Regions from separate parts of the Anoxybacillus sp. MB8 genome, predicted to be linked through region 3. Evidence: riboswitches for the same ligand, from Rfam matches in the RefSeq annotation. Region 3 holds a riboswitch; each other region holds the start of a gene.

Evidence for each region. A riboswitch is a leader RNA that binds a small molecule or an ion and turns the genes downstream of it on or off. The one in region 3 is predicted to bind cobalamin.
Region 1: another riboswitch for cobalamin. It lies ahead of metE (5-methyltetrahydropteroyltriglutamate--homocysteine S-methyltransferase); the one in region 3 lies ahead of EKC99_RS00150 (ABC transporter substrate-binding protein).
Region 2: another riboswitch for cobalamin. It lies ahead of EKC99_RS03460 ((2Fe-2S) ferredoxin domain-containing protein); the one in region 3 lies ahead of EKC99_RS00150 (ABC transporter substrate-binding protein).

The regions. Positions count from the first base shown of each region.
Region 1 is NZ_RXXX01000040.1:11,844-14,048, forward strand. Features, by position in the region: gene metE (5-methyltetrahydropteroyltriglutamate--homocysteine S-methyltransferase) at 1-1,350, opposite strand, end outside; cobalamin riboswitch at 1,491-1,680, opposite strand.
Region 2 is NZ_RXXX01000005.1:74,829-77,033, reverse strand. Features, by position in the region: gene EKC99_RS03465 (LacI family DNA-binding transcriptional regulator) at 1-957, shown strand, start outside; cobalamin riboswitch at 1,041-1,222, shown strand; gene EKC99_RS03460 ((2Fe-2S) ferredoxin domain-containing protein) at 1,380-1,742, shown strand; gene EKC99_RS03455 (energy-coupling factor ABC transporter permease) at 1,760-2,205, shown strand, end outside.
Region 3 is NZ_RXXX01000001.1:21,347-23,551, forward strand. Features, by position in the region: gene EKC99_RS00145 (FecCD family ABC transporter permease) at 1-129, opposite strand, end outside; gene EKC99_RS00150 (ABC transporter substrate-binding protein) at 95-1,051, opposite strand; cobalamin riboswitch at 1,171-1,362, opposite strand; gene EKC99_RS00155 (ATP-binding protein) at 1,430-2,205, opposite strand, start outside.

The sequences.
Region 1 (2,205 bases), on a different contig from region 3:
ATATTGATTGTCGTTCCATTCGCCTTTTTTCCACTTCATCCGAGCTTGGCGCACGTCGCTCGTTTGTGGAAAACTGCCAATTGTCGTTGTCGGCAAAAGTGGAAGCTGCAAATGGGTTCGTTGTGCTTTTTGTCTTTCGCTGTAAGATGTTCGGTTTAATGGAACGGTTGTGATATCGTCTGTTTGTTTAGATTGACGGAACTTGGAAAAATAAACGGTTGTTTGTTCATCGTATTTGATTAGCTCGTCGATCGTTACGTTTCCTTTCATATGCTCTGTCAACATACGTATTTCATCTAATTTTTCATCCGCAAATGATAAAGTACTAGCAAGTTCTGTTGGTAACGTATGTTCATGTTTTGTTGTGACAGGGACATGTATTAAGCTGCAAGACGGTTGAATGATCAGTTGTTCAGAAACGCCTGCTAAATGATGAAGGAGCTTCGCTTTTTGGGCAAGCGAGCTTTTCCATACATTGCGACCGTCTACAATACCAGCAACTAATATTTTATCTTTCGGAAATCCGTACGTGTTTATGTTTTTCATGTTCTCGCCATCGTCATGCACGAAATCAAGCCCAATGCCTGCGACAGGTAAAGCAACGATTTCACGATAATGCGATACGCTATCAAAATATGTTTGTAAAATAATATTTATGTTCGGTATATCGCGGTGAAAAACGTTGTATACATGATGAAATGCATCGATGATGTCATCGTCTATATCTTGCACGAGAATCGGTTCATCCATTTGTACGAATGACACGCCCGCTTCGCTTAGTTGTTTGAATAATTCCACATAAACAGGAACTAATTGTGCGAGATGTTTGCGCCACTCGTGTCGCGCGTATTGCTTAGAAAGCAAAAGAAATGTAATCGGGCCAAGCAATACAGGTTTTGTTTCTAAATTGAATGTTTCTTTTACAAGCTTGTATTCTTTCAATAGGTGATTATCCACTAATTTCGGCTTCGTTTGCCCGATTTCAGGCACAATGTAGTGATAATTTGTATTAAACCATTTCGTCATTTCAAGCGCATGTTGCCCATTCGTTCCACGTGCCATCGCAAAATATTGCTCAAGAGGATCGTCTATTTGTTGAAATCGCTTAGGAATATATCCAAACATAAATGCTGTATCTAACACGTGATCGTATAAAGAAAAATCTCCGATTGGAATGAGATCAATTCCTTTCTCAAGCTGTTTACGAATGGAATCCAGTCGAATCGTTTCCATCGTCTTTGTGAATTGCTCTTCGTTTATTTGCCCATTCCAAAAAGATTCTAACGCTTTTTTCCACTCTCTTTTCTCACCAATACGCGGATATCCTACATTTGAACTACGGATGAACAAGTTAAGCACCTCCAGTCATTTTATCCCAATCAAGCAGAAAAACCCCCTTCCAAACAGAAGGAGGGCATAGCTAACTCGTATTGAGATACGTGAAGTGCCTCAACATCATATGTCCTCACTCCTCCCTATGACGCGTAGGTCGTAAGTGCATACAACAGGCAGGTCTCCTGACTTAGCTTCATCGCTGTTTATCTCCTTCCCATTTCAAATGAAACAGTGGATTGTGATAAACAGCTCTGCATCACAGTGGCGCGACCGTGTTGGACTTTCACCAAACTTCCCTTTTAAGATTCACAGCATGTGTGAACCACCTGTTGCGTGAACTTATTATTTTGTTGTATAAAATTCAGAATAAACGAACTTTTTGTTTTTTTCAACCGAAATATTTTCTCGTGTGGAGTTTTGAGAGATGTAACGCCGTAGTTAATGGTTATATTTTTCTTTTAAGTTAATATTAATATTTTATTGATAATTTTATGTTAAAAAGTATTGATTTTTTTTGTTATAGTTTTACATAAAGTGGATTTAAATATAAATTTTTTTAATGAAAGGGAGGCAGAAGGGTTATGTTAACTAACGAAAACAAAAACTTGCTAATGAAAATAAAGGACATTTTGATTCGAGAAGTTCCTAAAACGACCGATATTATACAAATATATAGATTGTTACAGGATAATAATTACTCGGAATACAAGTGTAGTGTACTAAAAGAACCTCGTTGGAGCGATGATGCATTTATTGTAAAAATTTCAGATAGTAACTCATCGGACTTTACGTTGAAAATTCACTATGATAAATATCCTATGGCATCACATGTTTATAATTCTCCCCATTTACTTACCAAGCTGGAGCAGT
Region 2 (2,205 bases), on a different contig from region 3:
CCGCGCATTAGCGAGAAAACGAAGAAAAAAGTGCGCGAGGCGATGAAAGAGCTTGGCTATCATCCGAATTTTATCGCGCGCAGCTTAGCAAATAAGTCGACGCAAGTCATCGGCTTAATTATGCCAAGCTCAGCGGATAAGGCGTTTCAAAACCCGTTTTTCCCAGAAGTCATTCGCGGCATCAGTAAAGCGGTGCACGATCGTCAATATGCGCTGCAGTTATCGACGGGGGAAACGGAAGCGGAAATTTACGATGGCGTCGTGCATATGGTACAAGGAAAGCGCGTCGATGGAGTCATTTTGCTGTATTCGCGTGCGAACGATAAAATTATGGCGTATTTGCAAAAAGAAGACGTGCCGTTTGTCGTCATCGGGAAACCGCATAAAAAAGCGGAGGAAATTACACATGTCGATAACGATAACGTGCGCGCGGCGCGCGAGGCGACAGAATATTTAATTGAACTCGGTCATGAGCGCATCGCTTTTGTCGGCGGAAACGTCAATCTCATTGTGACGATGGATCGTTTGCGCGGATATGAAAAAGCGTTAAAATCGGCAGGGCTGACGTATCGAAAAGATTACATTGTACATGAAGAGTTTTTAAAAGAAGGCGGACAAGAGGCGATGAAAGAGCTGCTTTCACTCGCTGAGCCGCCAACTGCGCTCGTTGTCGCCGACGATTTAATGGCGCTCGGTGTCTTAAATACGCTTGCAGAAATGGGCTTAAGCGTGCCAACGGATTTATCGATCGTCAGCTTTAACAACGTCCTTTTATCGGAAATTTCCCGTCCGCCGTTAACGTCGGTAGACATTAACATTTTCCAACTTGGCTTTGAAGCGGCAAGAAATTTAATACAACAAATCGAAAATCCGAATGAGCCGATTAAACGAATTATCATTCCACATACGCTCGTGAAACGATTTTCGTGCGATTACTACAAAGCGCCTTCTGAATAAGAAGGTGCTTTTTTCGTAAACAGGATAGGCAAGAAGAAAAAAATGGTGTATCATATGATTAACATCATGTTCTTTGAAAACGCATATACGATGAGCAAGTACGGTGCATACAAACGTATGCTGAAAAGGGAAGAACGGTGCAAAGCCGTCGCGGTACCCGCCACTGTGATGGGGAGTTTCGTTGCAACGTGCCACTGATTTTTTGGGAAGGCGCAGCGAAATGATGAACCTAAGCCAGGAGACCTGCCTGCTTGCGATACGTCGGCTGCCTACGGGAATATAGGTAGACGTGCGGGAACGATGGACGTTATAGCGATGATGTATGCTTAGATGGCGTATGCTCTATTTTTTGAATCTTTCGTTTTTTCTGCACCTCTGCCTAGGGGTGCTTTTTTTATTTTTGATAAAAGGAGCGAAGATATATGGCGACGTGGAATTTGCAAGGAACGAAGCATCATGTGCTCATTTGCAACGGAGGGAGCTGCATGCGAAAGGGAGGAGAGGAGGTGACGCAAGCCATTCGTGATGAAATTGATCAACTTCAACTACATGCCGACGTGCATACGACGCGAACGAGGTGCAACGGTCGCTGTGAAGATGCGTGTGTTGTTATCGTGTATCCAGAAGGTGTTTGGTATCGTACGATCGATGAGCACGTTGCACGGGACATTGTCCGAAAACATATACGTGATGGCGACATGTTATGTGATTACGTGACGTACACATATGATGAAAATTTTAAGATGCCGAAATATAGTCAGGCGACAAGGGGGAAAGAAAAGTGAGAAAAAAAACATGGTGGATGACGATTTGTATTGCTGTGTACATTCTTTTCGCCCTTTCTCCATCTGCATATGCGATGCATATTATGGAAGGATTTTTACCTTGGCATTGGGCGCTCGTTTGGTGGTTACTCTTTTTGCCATTTTTCTTTGTTGGCATGCGCCATGTTTCACATTTGATGAAACAAAAGCCGGAGGTGAAACTACTTCTTGCGTTCGCGACGGCGTTTACATTCGTTCTCTCGGCATTAAAAATTCCATCGGTGACGGGAAGTAGCTCGCATCCGACTGGGACAGGACTTGGTGCGCTTTTATTTGGACCGTTTATTATGACGGTCATCGGTACAGCAGTGCTATTATTTCAAGCGCTTTTGCTGGCGCATGGAGGTTTGACGACGCTAGGGGCGAATGCTTTTTCTATGGCTGTTGTTGGTCCGCTCGTTGCGTACGGTTTGTTTGTTATATG
Region 3 (2,205 bases):
CGTCTCCCATATAGAAGAAAAGGGAATCGATTGTGATCCAATCGATACCCCTAATAACAAGGCAATCGTTGCAATAAGCGATGCGCTCATGTAATTATTTAAAAATGTCTGGATAAACGACTTTGGCAATTTCTTCGACCCCTTCAGCTAAACGTGGTCCTGGACGAGAAACTAAATCAGAATTCACATCGTATACTCGTTTATTTTTAATTGCAGGGACATCTTTCCAAGCTGGGCGAGCGAGCACTTGCTCGACAGCGTTCGGTGTGTAATAACCGTATGTCGTAATAATGACATCTGGATTTAGCGCCACTGCATCTTCTTCTGTAAACATCGGCCATCCTTCTTGATCGCCTGCTGCATTTTTCGCATGAATGATCGTTAACATTTCATCCATAAATGTTCCTTTTCCAGCGGTATAAATTTCAGGTGCAGGAGAAACTTCCACCCAAACGGTTGCTTCTTCTTTTACTTCTTTTGCTTTTTCCGCAATGGCATCAATTTTTTGCTTCATTTGTTGCACAACATCGGCTGCCTCTTTCTCTTTCCCTGTCGCCTTCCCGATCAGTTCAATCGATGCATATACATCGTTGAACGATGTGGCGTTTGGCACTACAATCACTGTAATGCCCGCATCTTTTAATTGCTTTAATCCTTCCTCAGAATTGTGAGCGCTTGATGCATGCGCAAGCACAACGTCTGGTTGAAGTGAAATAATTTTTTCAACATTAAACTCCATGCCACCAACTTTTTCTTTGTTTTTCACATCTTCTGGATAGTTATCAAAATCGCTTACACCGACAATTTTGTCACCAAGCCCTAACGCGTATGCAATTTCTGTATTGCTCGGAATGAGCGAAACGATTTTTGTCGGTTCTTTTTCAATCGTGACATCGCCAACCGCATCTTTTACCGTAACCGGAAATGCAGCCTCCTCTGTTTTCGCCTCTTGCTTCGTTTCTTTCGCTGGCTCCGCGTTATTGCTGCACGCTACTAATCCGAGCGTCAATACGAGCGCAAGAAGCCACACATATTGTTTCCATTTCTTCATCGTTTTTCCCCCTTTTATGTATGTCAAATAAAAAAGCTCATCCCAAATGGAATGAGCTAGAAACAACAAAAGACAATAACTTCCCCTTGTCGTTTCGCCGTCTCACTCCCCGAAGACGCGAATGACGGTGCAAAAAGGCAGGTCTACTGACTTATGCGTCATCCTACTTTGAAGCCTTCCCGTACGAATGGTACAGTGGCGGTTTTCATTTCGTCAGCATTTACAGTTGCGGGGACAGTTCTGGACTTGCACCAGATTCCCTATTAAGTCTACTAGGTTGCCCGTTCGACACCTTTTTGCAACGAACGTATGTAATTGTCGAACAATTTCTACGTTTCTATCATAGCGAAAAACGTCACTGATGACAACAAAAATTTTCTACTTCAATGGCAATGTAAACGTAAACGTCGTTCCTTCTCCTAGTTTGCTATGGACAGCAATCGTTCCTTTATGCGCTTCAACGATGTTTTTCGCAATCGCAAGACCTAAACCTGTACCTGAGCGACCGCGCGTGCGTGCTTTATCCGCTTTATAAAAACGCTCAAACACAAACGGCAAATCTTCTTCTGCGATGCCTGAGCCAGAATCTTGCACAGAGATGCGCACGACTTCTTCCCCCGCATCGACAATGACACGTACTTCGCCACCATCATCCGTATGCCGAAGCGCATTGTCAATTAAATTCGTCAACACTTGTTCAATGCGGTCAGGATCGAATGAAACGATGAGCTCATCGTTCATTTCAACAAGCAAATGAACTCCTTTTTCTTTCGCTAACGCTTGAAACTTATGAATGATGCGCTCGATATACGGTCTAAGCGGCACTTGTTCTTCATGAAGCGTTAAATGCCCTGCTTCCATGCGCGCTAAATCAAGCAAATCGTTCACAAGGCGACCCATGCGCAACGATTCGTCGTAAATCACCTTTGCCAATTCTTTTTTCTCTTCATCTGTCGCCGCAATATCATCGACGATCGCTTCACTATACCCTTGCAACATCGCAATCGGTGTGCGCAACTCATGCGAGACGTTTGCGATAAAATCTTTGCGCAACTTATCAAGCCGTCGTTCCTCCGTCATATCCCGAAGCACCGCAACGGCTCCCCGAATGACCTTGCCGTTGTATAACGGCGTCATAACAATGACCCAATTGC